Regions from separate parts of the Aliivibrio fischeri ATCC 7744 genome, predicted to be linked through region 1. Evidence: riboswitches for the same ligand, from Rfam matches in the RefSeq annotation. Region 1 holds a riboswitch; the other holds the start of a gene.

Region 1 (8,200 bases):
TCTGCATCAGAGGTGATTAAGCGTGTAGATCGTGATATGGCGAGAATGGAAGAAAAAATTCGTCGTATGGAAGGTTATGTAACTTCTTCTGAATATAAAGTACGTAAAGAGTTTCGTAACTTATAACCTTATTTATAACAAAGTAATACCTTGTTCATGGAGTGTTCAGATTAGGTTCTGTACACTCCACTTTGTATAAATGAATAAAGTGAGAACAATAAATGAGTAAATTAGCTAAAGAAATGAACAGATGGGTTAGTCGTAGTATGGATCGCTATGTGAAATTGGCTGTCACAGGACTTTCTCGTGCAGGTAAGACTGCATTTATCACCTCTTTAGTTAATCAATGCTTGCATGCCTCTACAAGTGACAAGCTACCCTTGTTATCTGCGAGTCGTGAAGGGCGATTGATTGGAGCCAAACGAGTTCCGCAATCTAACTTATCTATTCCAAGCTTTACTTATGACGACGGAATGGATTCACTGTTATCTGATCCACCAACTTGGCCAGAACCAACAAGAGACGTTAGTGAGCTACGTTTAGCTATCAAATTTAAACCTAAGTCTGGGGTGCTTAAGCATTTTCAGGACAGCGCAACTCTGTTTGTGGATATTGTTGATTATCCCGGTGAGTGGTTATTAGATCTGCCGTTGTTGGATATGGATTATTTGGCATGGTCAAAGCAACAGCAAGCTAATTTAACAGGGCATAGAAAAGTGCTTTCAGAGACGTGGTTACAAGAAGCGAAACAGTTAGATCCTCTGGCACCTGTTGATGAAAAACAATTGGCATGTATTGCTGATGCATTTACTGATTATTTGCATACTTGTAAAGATGAAAAAGGACTGCACTGGGTACAACCCGGCCGCTTTGTTTTACCAGGGGAACTTGCGGGTGCTCCAGTTTTGCAATTTTTTCCGTTTATGTTTTTACATAAATACACAGAAGAAGAGTTGGCAAAAGCAAAGAAAGGGTCAAATATTGCTGTGCTCAAGCAACGTTATAAGCATTATCAACAGAATGTGGTTAAAAAGTTCTATAACGATCATTTTCGTCATTTTGATCGCCAGATTGTTTTAGTTGATTGTTTACAACCATTAAATGCAGGGGAAAATTCATTTAATGATATGCGCCAAGCAATAGATCAATTAATGCATAGTTTTCAATATGGCAAGAGTTCATTACTTAAGCGTTTGTTTTCACCGAAAATAGACAAGGTATTATTTGCCGCAACAAAAGCGGATCATGTTACTCCAGAACAACACCCTAATATGGTGTCGTTGCTTCAACAAATGATTTATCAAACATGGCAAGAAACCGCTTATGAAGGAATTAAGATGGAGTGCATGAGCATTGCTTCTATTCAAGCAACAACAGCGGGAATGATTGATGAAGATGGTGAGATCTTTGCGGCAATTTCTGGAATAAATACAGCTCAACAACCAATGATGATGTTTCCTGGAGAAGTACCAAAACGTATACCAAGTAAAGCGTACTGGGAAACAGAACCATTTAATTTTATGAGTTTTCAACCATTAAAAAATGAGAATGATAAACCGTTACAGCATATTCGAATGGATAAAGCGATACAGTTCTTATTGGGAGATAAATTGATATGAGTGAGTTAAAAAAACAGCGTGTTTTTCAATCGCAGGAACTAAAACAACAAGATGTAATTGAATCGCTGAACACTCAAAAATTGTTTAATGATAATGTGACATTTATTCCTCAGAAAACTGAGGATGAAGAGGAGTCAGATAGCTCTGATATAGAAATGTCATTGATAAAAAAGAGAACACATTGGAGTATTAAAACTCTGGTTATTGGTTTTTTAGGTTTAACGCTTTGGCAGAGTATTGATCATGTCATTACTGCAATTCAATCGGCAGATTTTCTTTCATTAGGATGGGCTGGATTAATCAGTTTTGCAGCATTACTGGGTGTGACGGCAATTGGTCGAGAGTTACTGACACTTCGTAAGTTAAAAGATCGTGCAGAGCTTCAAGAACAAGTTACAGAATTGATTGATGGTAATGGCATAGGGCAAGCAAAGGTGTTTTGTGAAGGTTTGGCTAGAAAAAACTTGAAACTTAACCCTATTGAATATACTCGTTGGCAGAACAGTATTGAACCACATCACAGCAATGCTGAAGTATTTGAAATGTATGACAGCATGGTCATCTCTGTTCAAGATAAACGAGCAAAAGCGTTAATAAGTAAGCATGCTGGTGAATCTGCTCTAATGGTTGCATTAAGCCCTTTAGCTGTCGTCGATATGTTATTAGTTGCATGGCGTAATATCCGATTAATAGAACAAGTATCAGAAGTTTATGGGGTTGAATTAGGCTACTTGGGTCGCTTGCGCTTGTTTAAAATGGTTCTACAAAATATGGCTTTTGCTGGAGCAACGGAAATAGCAACGGATGTTGGTGTCGATATGCTTTCTACTGGTTTAGCAGGAAAATTATCAACTCGTGCAGCTCAAGGTTTAGGTATTGGTTTAATCACGGCTCGTTTTGGTTTAAAAACCATGAATTTGATGCGTCCATTGCCTTGGATTAATGATGAAGCACCTAAATTATCAGATATGCGTAAAACGATAGTTACTCAGCTGGCATCAAAGCTAGGTACTCAAAATTAAAACTAATTAACATCTTCAGAAAAAATCATACTATTTACAAATCAATTAATGATAGTATGACGTCATTAGTCGGGGAGCCAATAGGCTGAGATCGCAATAGCGAACCCGTTGAACCTGATTCAGTTAGTACTGACGTAGGGAACTAATGGTCCTTTTGACACGATCTTTTTAGATCCGTTTCTTTTGATGAGAGCTTACGCTTATACGTAGGAGTGATCTCATTTGACTGTTTTTCCTAAACGTCAGTTAGGGAAATTAACATGTCTACCTTCACAGAAATAACGTCTTCTAAATCATCCATTCTAAATAAATTAGCAGCAACTCCTATTGTATTAACCATTGCTGGATCTGATAGTGGTGGTGGTGCCGGTATTCAAGCCGATATTAAAGCTATTTCAGCTACAGGGGGTTATTCCTGTTCTGTTCTTACTGCATTAACGGCTCAAAATACTCAAGGGGTAACAGGAATTTATCCAATTAGTGGTGAATTTGTTGAACAACAACTTGATGCCGTTTTTTCTGATTTAAATGTGATTGCCGTTAAAATTGGAATGTTGAGTGACTCAGATATTATTCATTCTGTAGCTAAAAAAATTAAACAATATGGACCTCAATTCCTAGTGGTTGACCCTGTTATGGTAGCAACTAGTGGAGATTTACTTCTTCAAGCATCTGCAATTGATAGCCTTAAGTCCGAACTACTTCCTCTTGCTGATGTAATCACTCCGAACCTCCCAGAAGCGGCAGCATTAATTAATGCAAAAGTGCCAAAAAATGAAGTCGAAATGACTGCAATGATCAATCAACTTCGTCAATTAGGTGCTAAGTCGGTTTTATTGAAAGGCGGGCATCTCGAAGAGGATACCAATAGTACCGATTTACTTATTCTTTCTGATACCGTTGAGCGTTTATCAACGGCACGTATTGAAACTCGCAATACTCATGGAACGGGTTGTACTTTATCTTCTGCGATTGCTTCGTATTTAGCTCAAGGTCATGAATTACAAACCGCTGTGAAATTAGGTAAGCAATACATTACTCAGGCAATTACTCATGCGGATGACTTGAATATTGGTCAGGGGCATGGGCCTGTTAATCATTTTTTTGCGCTGAATGTAAAAGAGTTGCGTGATGAATAACGGCATTGGGGTAATCATTTCTAATGGTACCTTACGATATACCGATAGTCAGAGTCCTATTATTTCAGGATTGAAGATGACGATCCCTAAAGGGAAGTGGACTGCAATTCTTGGAAGAAGTGGCTGCGGTAAAACGTCTATTCTTCGTTATTTAGCGGGATTACTGAAAAATAAAGTCGAATGGTCAGGTGATATCCACATTGATGGGACAGAAAGCATAGAAGGAAAGATTGCTTATATGGCGCAGCAAGACTTATTAATGCCATGGCTAAATGTTATTGATAATGTTTGTTTTGCTAGCAAGTTTTCAGAGGATAGGAAAGAAGATAAGAATCGAGCATTTGAGTTGTTAGAGCTTGTTGGTTTAAAAGGTTTTGAAAGAAGTATGCCGTCACAGTTATCTGGCGGAATGCGTCAGCGGGTGGCGTTAGCTAGGACACTCATGCAAGATAAGCCGCTGGTACTGATGGACGAACCGTTCTCTGCGCTAGATGCGGTTACACGTTATCGTCTACAAAATCTTGCAGCTCAAGTATTAGTAGATAAGACTGTTTTATTGATTACTCATGATCCACAAGAAGCATTAAGATTGAGTGATAGGGTTTATATAATGAAAGGTCAACCCGCTTCTACCATTTCTTTAACGGTTCCAAATACGCCGATACCTAGAAAAATCAATGCAGAACTGGCGGTTCTTCAGCAACAAATAATTGATTCTTTAGAGGTCGATTATGTCTAAATTTATTCTTATAAAGCAACGCTCACCAACGCCAAATCAGGTAAAAGAAAAACCATTACAAAAAAGCATCAGCGCTATGATAAGGAATGTAATTAGTGCGATTGTTATTTTGGGGTTATGGCAATTTATTGTGATGGCTTTTGCTTTACCTAGTTTCATTTTACCTAGTCCATTTAGTGTATTTTCTCAATTAATAGAAAGATACGACGTGTTGCTTGAGCATTCATGGATAACAGCTCAAGAGATCTTACTTGGTCTTGGTTTAGGGCTATCCATGGGATTATTGTTCGCTTTACAAATGTTGTTATTTGATCCACTTAGACGCTGGCTATTACCCATATTAATAGCCAGTCAAGCGGTCCCTGTTTTTGCTATTGCACCTATTTTGATGCTTTGGTTGGGTTACGGTATTGCGTCAAAAGTGGTGATGGCTGCATTAATTATTTTTTTCCCTGTTACTACCTGCTGCTATGACGGCTTACGTAATACCCCGACAGGTTATCTTGATTTAGCTCACACCATGGGAGCCTCTAAGTGGGAAACCCTCAAATACGTTCGTCTTCCTGCGGCTTTACCAACATTGGCTTCAGGTATTCGTGTTGCTGTTGTTGTCGCACCTATTGGAGCTGTCGTTGGGGAATGGGTCGGCTCAAGTAAGGGGGTGGGCTATTTAATGCTGCAAGCAAATGCTCGAATGATGATAGATGAAATGTTTGCTGCGTTATTTATTCTCGCGGGGTTATCTGTCAGTTTGTATTTTTTAGCAGACGCATTAATTAAAAAACTCATACCGTGGCAACACGATAAATAATGTATAAGTAAAAGGACTCAATGAAAAATGAAGAAGGTACTAATTAAAGGCGCTATGACTCTGATCCTTTCTAGCTATTCCATGATAGTAAGTGCTGAAGATAAAACCATAACATTAATGTTGGATTGGTTTGTAAACCCAAATCATGGGCCAGTAGTGGTGGCACAACAAAAGGGCTATTTTAAAGAAGAAGGCTTGAATATTACGATTCAAGAACCAGCGGATCCAAGTATGCCAGCCAAATTGGTTGCTGCAAATAATATCGATCTGGCGATTTCGTATCAAACCAGTTTAACCATTGATGTTGCTGCTGGTTTACCGTTGATTCGCTCAGCTACCTTGATTGCAACCCCTCTGAATACCTTGATGGTACTTGATAATGGAAAAATTAATTCATTGGCTGATTTGAAAGGTAAGAAAATTGGTATTGCGATTGCTGGCAATGAAGAAGCCACAATTGGAACCATGTTAAAAACAGAAAATGTGAATTTTTCGGACGTCAATATTATCAATGTTGGTTGGGCTCTCTCTTCGTCATTAGCATCAGGTAAAGTAGATGCAATTTGGGGGGGATTACGTAATTTCGAAACTAACCAGCTGGCGTTGGAAGGGTATAAAGCGAAATCGTTCTTCCCAGAAGAGCACGGTGTCCCATCGTATGATGAGCTTGTTTTTGTTGCGAATGCTAAAACTTACGATGCAGATGCATTAAAGAAGTTTAACCACGCTATCGAAAAAGCAACGCAATTTATTGTGAATCACCCTGAAGAATCATGGAAGACCTTTATTTCTTATGCGCCAGATACATTAAATAATGAATTAAATAAACGCGCATGGAATGACACACTAACTCGTTTTGCATTGCGTCCATCTGCGGTAGATTTGCAGCGTTATGACCGATTTTCTGACTTCATGTATCGACATCAAATGATAAAAACACAACCAAAAGCACAAGATTTTGTTCCTGTTCTATAAAATTCTATGGAGGAAATATGAACCATCAAGACTTGATTCAAGCGTGTCAAAGCGAATGGAATGAATACACGGAACATAATTTTGTTCAGCAATTAGCACTTGGTGAATTAGCACATTCATCATTTTTACATTATTTAAAACAAGATTTTTTATTCTTGAAGCAATACACCAGAGCTTATGCACTCGCGATTTATAAGGCGAGGACGTTAGCGGAAATGCGAATGGCTTTACCTAGTGTTCAAGCATTATTAGATTCTGAAATTGCACATCATGTCACTTATTGTGGCGAATGGGGGATTTCAGAGCCAGAGATGGAGGCAGAACCAGAAGCCTTTGGTACCGTTGCATATACACGTTTTGTCCTTGATACCGGAATGTCAGGAGATGTGATTGATCTCTATACAGCGCTAGCACCGTGTTCTATTGGTTATGCTGTTATTGGTGCGCAATTATTAGCGAGTGAATCTACCGTATTAGAGGGGAACCCTTACGCGAATTGGATAAAAATGTATGGTGGAGAAGAGTTTCAAAAAGGTGTCGAAAAAAGTGTTAAGCAATTAGATATCCTACTGAATGATATTGAGTTAGAAAGCCAGCGTGGACAGCGTTTATGTCATATTTTTAAAACGGCAACTCGTATGGAAGTGGCATTTTGGCAGCAAGGGTTGGATGACGCATAAAGCGTGTATTAATAAGAATAGGAAAGAGGGTAGTGACAATCATGAACATACAATACATTGTAGAATGCTTGGCTTTATTGCGTGAGAAAAAACCGCTAGTTGTTAATATTACTAATTACGTTGTGATGAATAATACAGCGAATGCTTTGTTAGCATTAGGTGCATCACCTATCATGGCACATAGTCAGCAAGAAATGGCAGAGATGATGAGTTTCTCTGGTGCGCTAGTTATTAACATTGGAACACTAGATAGTGTATGGACACCACGTATGCATTTTGCTGTTGAGCAGGCTAATTTAAATAATAAAGTCGTGGTTCTTGATCCTGTCGGTTGTGGTGCTAGCCAGTTACGAACACAAGTTGCTCGTCAAATAGCTGAAACTGCAAATAAGTTAATTATTCGTGCTAATGCGTCTGAAGTTATCGCTCTCGCTGGTGAAAATGCACAAAGTAAAGGGGTCGATGCATTAGATAGTAGTGATTCGGCTGTGGGAGCGGCGTGTTACGTTGCACAAAAGTATCAATGTAGTGTGGTAATTTCTGGTGAGACAGACTACATCGTAACTCAAGATGCACAATACAAACTGAATAATGGTCATGCAATGATGCCGTTTGTTACAGGTATGGGTTGTACGCACACTGCGTTAACCGGTGCCTTTGCTGCAATCGGTGATGAGTCTGGTGTTGTTGCAACTGCTGTTTTAGGGGTTGCGGGAGAGATTGCAGCAGAGCAATCAGCTGGCCCGGGTAGTTTGCAAATGAACCTATTAGATACGCTCTATCAGTTAGATGAAGAAACACTCACTCGTCGTTTGAAATTAACGGTTAATGCTTAGGTTTTATAGTATGAATAATCCGTATACATTGTATTTAGTGACAGATGAAAAACAAGATATTGATACATTGTGCCATGTTGTTGCTGAGGCGGTAAAAGGTGGTGTCACCATGGTACAAGTTCGTGAGAAACATGGCGATGTACGTGCTTTTATTCAACGTTCTTTAGCGATAAAAGAAATACTAAAAGATAGTGGTGTACCACTAATCATAAACGATCGTGTTGATGTGGCATTGGCAGTTCAAGCGGATGGCGTTCATTTAGGCCAATCTGATATGCCAGCACAAATAGCCCGTCAATTGATAGGCCCTGATATGATTCTAGGGTTATCTGTTGAGAATGAAACACAACTGCGTAAAGCCCAAGAACTACCTGTTGAT
Region 2 (8,200 bases), on a different replicon from region 1:
TAAGCGCTCTTCCATGCTAATTTCCGCTTTATCGATTAATCCATGGATCTCTTTTTGAACCGAATTAACCAACTTGCTCGCCATATGACGATTAACTGGACTTAGCTGACGGTTAAAGCTTTCAAATTCAACCTGAGCAGAAAGATCATTACCTTTACCATCCATCATGATACGAATAGGCGTTTTAGGTAAGAAGCGAGCAATACCACTCTGTTTAGGAGCTTGCGCATCTACTACATAAACCAGTTCTAATAATAAAGTGCCTGCTGGTAATGCTTTATTCTTCAATAAAGAAACCGCTGTTGCCCCTACCCCTTCGGTTAAAACAAGATCAATACCACCTTGAATCATTGGGTGCTCCCAACTGATCAAGTTCATGTCTTCACGAGAAAGCGCTGTTTCACGGTCAAACGTAATAGTACAACCTTCATAAGGTAAACCTGGGTAGCTTGATACCAACATGTTTTCCGCTGGAGTGACAACAATGGCATTTTCACCTTTATCATCTTGGTTTAAACCAATGGTATCAAATAGGTTTAATGCAAAATTAACAAGATTTGTATCGCCGTCGGTTGCCGCAATTTGCTCTGCAATTTCTTTCGCTTTATCGCCACCATTAGAATGAACTTCTAATAAACGGTCACGGCCTTGCTCTAATTGTGCTTTTAGCGCTTTATTTAATGCAGCCGACTCTTCAATTAATGACTCTAAGCCATCAGATTTACCTGTTGCTAAGATAGCAATAATTGCATCAGCAAATTTGTCATAAACAGCACGACCTGTTGGACAAGTTTCGCCAAAGGCATTCAAACCTTCATCAAACCAACGAGCAAGCAATTCTTGAGATGTACCTTGTAGGTAAGGAACATGAATTTCAATATCGCGTTTTTGACCAATACGATCCAAACGACCAATACGTTGCTCAAGTAAGTCAGGGTTAAACGGTAAATCAAACATAACAAGCTGATTAGCAAACTGGAAGTTACGACCTTCAGAACCAATCTCAGAACAAATCAATACCTGTGCACCGCCTTCTTCTTGTGCGAAGTAAGCTGCCGCTTTATCACGTTCAATAATTGACATACCTTCATGGAAAACCGTACCACGAATACCTTCACGCTCACGTAATGCTTGCTCAAGTTGTAATGCCGTTGAAGCTCGAGATGCAATAATAAGCACCTTCTCATTACGGTTTTCTTTCAGTAGCTCAAGCAACCAGTTAACACGCGGGTCAAACTGCCACCACGTCGCACTATCACCTTCAAACTCTTGGAAGATCTCTTCTGGATAAAGCATCTTCATTGCACGAGCTTCATCCGTCATGCGTCCACCCATCATGGTTGCAACACGCATAGACGTAGCATACTGAGATGGTAAAGGCATTGGCATTAAATTAAGGTTACGCTGTGGGAAACCTTTAATAGCTGCACGAGTATTACGGAATAACACACGACCCGTACCATGACGGTCCATTAAGTTATCCACTAATTCTTGGCGAGCTTGAGCTTGTTCATCTTCAGCTGCTGATGATTCAATAATTCTAAATAGCGGCTCTACATCTTGCTCAGAAAGCAATTCAGTAATACGGTTTTTCGCATCATTTGATAGTTTTTCACCGCTCATTAATGCCGTTACTGCATCAGCTACAGGTTGATATTGACGTTCTTCTTCTACGAATGCGTCATAATCATAAAAACGATCAGGATCTAATAGACGTAAACGAGCAAAGTGACTCTCATGGCCTAATTGCTCAGGTGTCGCTGTTAGCAGTAATACCCCTGGCGTTTCTTCTGCAATCGCTTCGATAACTTGATATTCACGACTAGGCTTCGTTTGATTCCATTCTAAGTGATGTGCTTCATCAACAACCAGTAGATCCCAATCAGCTTCTACTACTTGCTCAAAGCGACGTTTACTCTTACGAATAAAGTCCAAAGAACATAAAACAAACTGTGCGGTATCAAATGGATTTTCAGAATCTGCATAAGCTTCAACACAACGCTCTTCATCAAAGATAGAAAAATGAAGGTTAAAACGACGCATCATTTCAACTAACCATTGATGTTGCAGTGTTTCAGGTACAACAATCAATACGCGCTCAGCACGACCAGAAAGCACCTGTTGGTGAATGATCATACCCGCTTCAATGGTTTTACCTAAGCCCACTTCATCGGCTAATAAAACACGTGGAGCATAACGACGGCCCACTTCATGAGCAATGAATAATTGGTGAGGGATCAATCCTGCACGCATGCCACATAAACCGCGCATCGGGCTTTTGTGTTGTTCATATTGGTTTTGAAGTGCACGGAAACGCAAAGCAAATCGATCCATACGATCAATTTGACCTGCAAATAATTTATCTTGAGGTTTATTAAAACGGATTTGATGACTCAATAACGTCTCACGAAGTATCACATTGGCTTCGTCAGTATCAACTCGAGTACCGATATAAGTTAATAAACCACCTTCTTCAATAACGTCTTCAACATCAAGTGACCAGCCCTCATGGCTTTCAATGGTATCTCCCTTATTGAACATCACTCGGGTAACGGGAGCATCGTGTTTTGCGTATAAACGGTTTTCTTCTGATGCAGCAAAAAGTAATGATACGGTTCTGTCATCAACAGCCACTACCGTACCTAAACCTAAATCACTTTCTGTATCACTGATCCAACGTTGTCCCAAAGCAAATGACATAGTGGTAACGCACCTCAAAATTAATTTGTTTTATAAGATATGGAATGAGAATTTTTTCGAAAGCCAAGAATAGACAACCCGCAAAGGTTAAGGCTCAAAAGGGCGCTAATGTTACTGTATGAGAGCACTCAGGTCACGCCAATTTACTATAAAAATGAGTGTAGTCGATTATACGCATTTTTATAAACAAAGTTTACTTTACCGCTTGTAAATATTGCGTTAATTCTGGTGGATTTTCTTGAGTAAGCAAACCAGAAATACGTCCGTGACTCAGCACTTTTTGTTGGCAAATAAAAGCATAATGAGAAGCAAGGGCTTTTGCATCTTGTAAACTGTGCGTCACCATTAAAACGGTTAATTTTTCACTCTTTATCAACGCCTGAATTAACACAATCATTTCTTCCCTTAAGATAGGGTCAAGCGCTGAAAATGGCTCATCCAATAATAAGACAGGTTTTTGCTGAACTAAACATCGGGCTAAGGCTACACGTTGCTTTTGTCCTCCAGATAACTGCTCAGGCAAACGTTGCAGCAAATCATCAACCCCAACTTGGCGAGCCGCATCATAATTCGTTTTTTTATCTTTCTCATTTAAACGTAAATTAGGCTTAATACCCAAGCCAATATTCTCAGCAACAGATAAATGAGCAAAAAGGTTATGCTCTTGAAATAACATAGATAAAGGACGTTGATGAGGAGCAAGTGAAAGCTGTGATTCGTTATTTATTGTAATATCACCACTTTCAGGTTCAATAAAACCTGCCAATAAGCTCAATAAGGTACTTTTACCAGCTCCACTAGGACCTAAAATAGCAACAACGCTTCCCTGCTCTACATTCAAATCGAACTCAAACAAATCAGTATAATATCGATATTTCACATCAGAAAAACGCAGCATTACTGTTTCCTTTTCTTTGATAAAAATAGCCATTCAACAACAACAAACACACCCACACTCAATAATAAAAGGCTCAATGAAATAACGGCTGCCGCTTCCATCTGATAACTGCCAAGCAATTGAAATAAATAGAGTGGTAGCGTTCTAAAATCTTGGCTACCAAACAAGGCAATCGCACTTAAATCACCAACAGACATAATAAAAGCAATAGAAAAAGCATGAGCAAAAGGTTTTCTTAATGCTTTCCATTCAATCACTCTAAACCGTGACAATCCGTACAATCCCAAACTTGCACACAGTAAATGATACTGCTGTGCAATATGCAACAAAGGTTGAGCTAATGTTTTTATTACGTAAGGTAATGCCATTAATGCATTGACTAAGATGACAATCCAAATAGCGATACTAAAGACATCGGTTATGTTTCTTAATAATAAAAAAAGCCCCGTACTGATCACCAACCCTGGCGTGACTAAAATCATCACACCAATCAGATCTAACTTATCTGCTAATAATCTTTTTTGTTTTAAACGTAAAGACCGAGTTGTATGTAAAAGCAGAACACCAAGAAGTAATGCAATCACAGCGGCACCAAAGGCCACAATTAAAGAGTTGATTAATGCAGACCAAAACTCCGATGATGTGATGACAACAAATAATTGTGAATTAAGCCCACTAAGGACAACCATAAATAAGGGCGGTAACATAAAAATCCCTAAAACCGTTATCCACGCCCAGTCCCACCACCTTGCTCTATTGGTATCTTGATATAAAACCACCTGTGATAACGATGCTGAATCAACAGAAACTGATTTTGAGAACCGTTGAATACACAATGATAATAATCCACATAATAACATTTGCCATAAAGCCAAAATGGCACCTGATTGCAAATCAAAATCAAACTTAATTGCTTGGTATATTGCTAACTCTATTGTTGTGGACTTAGGGCCACCACCTAGCGCCATTACGGTAGCAAAACTCGTAAAGCAAAGCATAAAGACCAACCCAGCAACATGTGGCAATTGCTGTTTTATTCTTGGCCATGCAACAAGACGATACTTACTCCACCCCATTAATCCAAGGTGTGCAGATAACTGATGTTGTTCAATGGAAATAGAATCTAATGATTGCAGTAAGAGCCGAGTTGCAAAAGGGAAATTAAAAAAAACATGAGCCAATAAAATACCATTTAGGCCATAAATCGAAAATGGCAAAGAAGATCCAAACCAAGCAAAAGCATCAGCAATTAATCCACTATTTCCATAAATAGCCAATAAACCAAAAACACCAACAAGCACAGGTAACACTAATGTGGTTGCACAGAGCTTTAGCAGTAACCCTCGACCTATAAATTGACGGCGAGATAAAGCATAGGCTGTTGGTATAGCTAAACCAACGCTGATTATTGTTGATAAAAATGCTTGATATAAACTAAATTGAGTGATGTAGCGGTAATATGGATCAGACCAAATAATACGTAAGTCTAAACTCGGTGATTCAATTAAAAGTGCACTAATTGCACCACCAACAAAGCAGAGAATAGTTGCCGCAACGATATAACCGATGAAAGGCGTAGAATTAAAGAGAGTTCGAGATTTCATGAAATAAGATAAAGGAGCACTATTGGCTCCTTATTACACCAATTAAAAAGTTAATGCATGTTGCCATTCACGAATCCAAGATTTTCGCTTTTGTGCGATATCTTCAGAGCTGAATGATAATGCTTTATTAGGAACCGTCAGTGTTTCAAATCCCTTTGGTAACTCAATTTGAGTGACTGGATACATCCAATTCCCTGTTGGCATCGCAGATTGAAACTCATCACTTAATATGAATGCTAAAAACTCATCGGCAAGTTTATTGTGCTTTGTTGATTTCACTTTTGCAGCCACCTCAACTTGAGTGTAATGGCCTTCTGAAAAATTAGCTGCTACAAATCGTTGATCATTCTCAGCAATAATATGATAAGCAGGAGATGTTGTATAAGATAAAACGAGATCCGACTCCCCCTCTAAAAACATACTATAAGCTTCTGACCAACCTTTTGTGACTGTCACTGTTTTTTTAGATAGTTGCTTCCATGCTTGAGCGGCATCGTCACCATATACGGACTTCATCCAAAGCAATAAACCTTGTCCCGGTGTTGAAGTTCGAGGATCTTGATAAATCACTTTTAAATCGTCGCGCTGTTCAACCAACTCTTTTAGACTCTTTGGAGGATTAGTTACTTTCTCTTTGTTGTAAACAAAAGCAAAATAACCAAAGTCATAAGGAATAAACGTTGTATCACTCCACCCATTAGGTAAATGTACCGAACTTGTATCTATTTGATGTTGAGCGAGTAACCCCGTTTTTTTCGCTTCCGCCATTAAGTTATTATCTAAACCCAATACAATATCAGCTTTAGCATTCTTTCCCTCAAGACGTAGACGATTCAAAATTGATACGCCATCATCTAATGCAACCAACTCTAAATTACAGCCACATTTAGCTTCAAATGCCGCTTCAACTTTAGGTCCTGGGCCCCAATCCGCTGCAAATGAATCATAAGTGTATACCGTTAGTGTTTCTGATGCGGATACAGAAAAAGAAGATATGCTTGCTAATGCAATAGCGAGAGATAGCTTTTTAACTGGAAATGAAGTTACTGTTGTTTTCATTATGCGCTCTTTCGTCCTTTTGAGCGGCACAGGCTAGAGTTGAAATACTCATAGGAGAATGTCATCTCAATTCCTACGCCAGCATTATCTGGTTCAGGTGATACGGGTTTAAATGAACATTATCCAATCTTCATTAATCTCAGCCAAAGCTCCCCGATGAGAAGTCGTATTGTAAGTGTGAATAGCTTAATGAGCCAGAGCTTTTATTGTGCAGCTATCGATGGTCATAACCCCAGCGAGGTACAAGCCCTTGCTCTACACCTAAATGATCCAAAATTCTTGCTACCATAAAATCAATTAAATCTTCAATGGATTTAGGTTGATGATAAAAACCTGGGGCCGCAGGCATAATTGTCGCCCCTATTTGCGATAACTTAAGCATATTCTCTAAATGTAATGTTGAGAATGGCGCCTCTCGAACCACAAGAATCAGCTGACCTCGTTCTTTTAAAACCACATCAGCCGCTCTTTCGATTAAATTATCAGAAATACCATGAGCAATTGAAGCAACACTACCAGCTGAACATGGGCAGACAATCATTTGTTTAGGTGCAGCAGAACCAGAAGCTACTGGAGAAAACCAGTCTTCTTTACCACAAACAGTTAGCTTATCTGCATTACAACCTAAGTGTTCAACTAATGCCGCTTTCATAGCATCAGGTCCACTTGGTAATTTCAAATCATGTTCTGTCGCCATTACAACTCTAGCAGCAGAAGAGATAAGAAAATACACGTGATAATCAGCAGCAAGTAAACACTCGAGCAAACGCAATCCATAAGGCGCTCCTGAAGCCCCTGTCATAGCTAACGTAATTGCTTTTTGCTTACTCATGTTAATCCACCATTTCTATATGTTTTACGGCATCACCTAAGCGTGAAAGCAATTTACCGTGAATACCTTCAAAGCCACCATTGCTCATTACCAAAATTTGATCGCCTGGCTGTGCTTCGTTCACTATCATATCAACGAACGCATCAATGTTATTATGCGTGTGAGCAGGTTGAGTACATTGTTGTGCAACGTCATCAACTGACCATGCGATATTATCTGGTTGATAAAGATAAACTGAATCTGCGGCATGCAATGAAGCCGCTAATGTATCTTTATGAACGCCAAGCTTCATTGTACTTGAGCGAGGTTCTAATACGGCAATAATCTTTTTATCACCGACTTTATTACGTAGACCATTTAATGTTAGATCAATAGCTGTTGGGTGATGAGCAAAGTCATCATAAACCGTCACACCATTTACTTCGCCTTTCAACTCAAGACGACGCTTAGTATTGATAAATTTACCCAAAGCTTCACAAGCTAAATCAGGGGTAACACCCACGTGGCGAGCAGAAGCAACGACCATAAGCGCGTTACTTACGTTGTGATCGCCAACTAAGTCCCAATTAACTTGCCCAACGTTTTCACCCTCAAAATATACATCAAACTGACTACCATCTTTTTGAAGTTTGATGGCTTTCCATTGACCATCTTCACCAGTGAACTCTAATTCACTCCAGCAGCCTTGTTCTAATACTTGCTCTAAAGGTTTATCTTGCTTAGGTGCAAAAATGCGACCAGTACTTGGCACCGTTCTGATTAAGTGATGGAATTGACGCTGAATCGCAGCCAAATCATCAAAAATATCGGCATGGTCAAACTCAAGGTTGTTTAATACAAGCGTACGAGGACGGTAATGAACAAACTTTGAACGCTTATCAAAAAAAGCACAGTCATATTCATCTGCTTCAACAACAAAGAACATGCTTTCACCTAAGCGAGCTGACTCACCAAAATTGCCTAATACACCGCCAACTAAGAAGCCTGGCTTATAACCACACTCTTCTAGTACCCAAGCTAACATACTTGATGTTGTTGTTTTACCGTGTGTACCAGCAACCGCCATCACCCAACGATCTTGCAGTAAAAACTCTTGTAACCACTGAG

Evidence for each region. Region 1 has a riboswitch for thiamine pyrophosphate ahead of thiD (bifunctional hydroxymethylpyrimidine kinase/phosphomethylpyrimidine kinase). Riboswitches for the same ligand answer to the same signal wherever they lie in the genome.
Region 2: it holds a riboswitch for thiamine pyrophosphate, as region 1 does, so the genes downstream of both, thiB (thiamine ABC transporter substrate binding subunit) here and thiD (bifunctional hydroxymethylpyrimidine kinase/phosphomethylpyrimidine kinase) in region 1, are expected to answer to the same signal.

What each region holds. Positions count from the first base shown of each region.
Region 1 covers NZ_CP092713.1:1,406,879-1,415,078, reverse strand. The annotation lists gene pspC (envelope stress response membrane protein PspC) at 1-126, shown strand, start outside; gene AVFI_RS19865 (YcjX family GTP-binding protein) at 222-1,619, shown strand; gene AVFI_RS19860 (YcjF family protein) at 1,616-2,641, shown strand; TPP riboswitch at 2,702-2,799, shown strand; gene thiD (bifunctional hydroxymethylpyrimidine kinase/phosphomethylpyrimidine kinase) at 2,902-3,780, shown strand; gene AVFI_RS19850 (ABC transporter ATP-binding protein) at 3,773-4,519, shown strand; gene AVFI_RS19845 (ABC transporter permease) at 4,512-5,330, shown strand; gene AVFI_RS19840 (ABC transporter substrate-binding protein) at 5,358-6,305, shown strand; gene tenA (thiaminase II) at 6,323-6,985, shown strand; gene thiM (hydroxyethylthiazole kinase) at 7,018-7,821, shown strand; gene thiE (thiamine phosphate synthase) at 7,832-8,200, shown strand, end outside.
Region 2 covers NZ_CP092712.1:277,775-285,974, reverse strand. The annotation lists gene rapA (RNA polymerase-associated protein RapA) at 1-2,700, opposite strand, end outside; gene thiQ (thiamine ABC transporter ATP-binding protein) at 2,894-3,598, opposite strand; gene thiP (thiamine/thiamine pyrophosphate ABC transporter permease ThiP) at 3,598-5,202, opposite strand; gene thiB (thiamine ABC transporter substrate binding subunit) at 5,245-6,261, opposite strand; TPP riboswitch at 6,315-6,427, opposite strand; gene AVFI_RS01325 (flavin prenyltransferase UbiX) at 6,476-7,093, opposite strand; gene mpl (UDP-N-acetylmuramate:L-alanyl-gamma-D-glutamyl-meso-diaminopimelate ligase) at 7,095-8,200, opposite strand, start outside.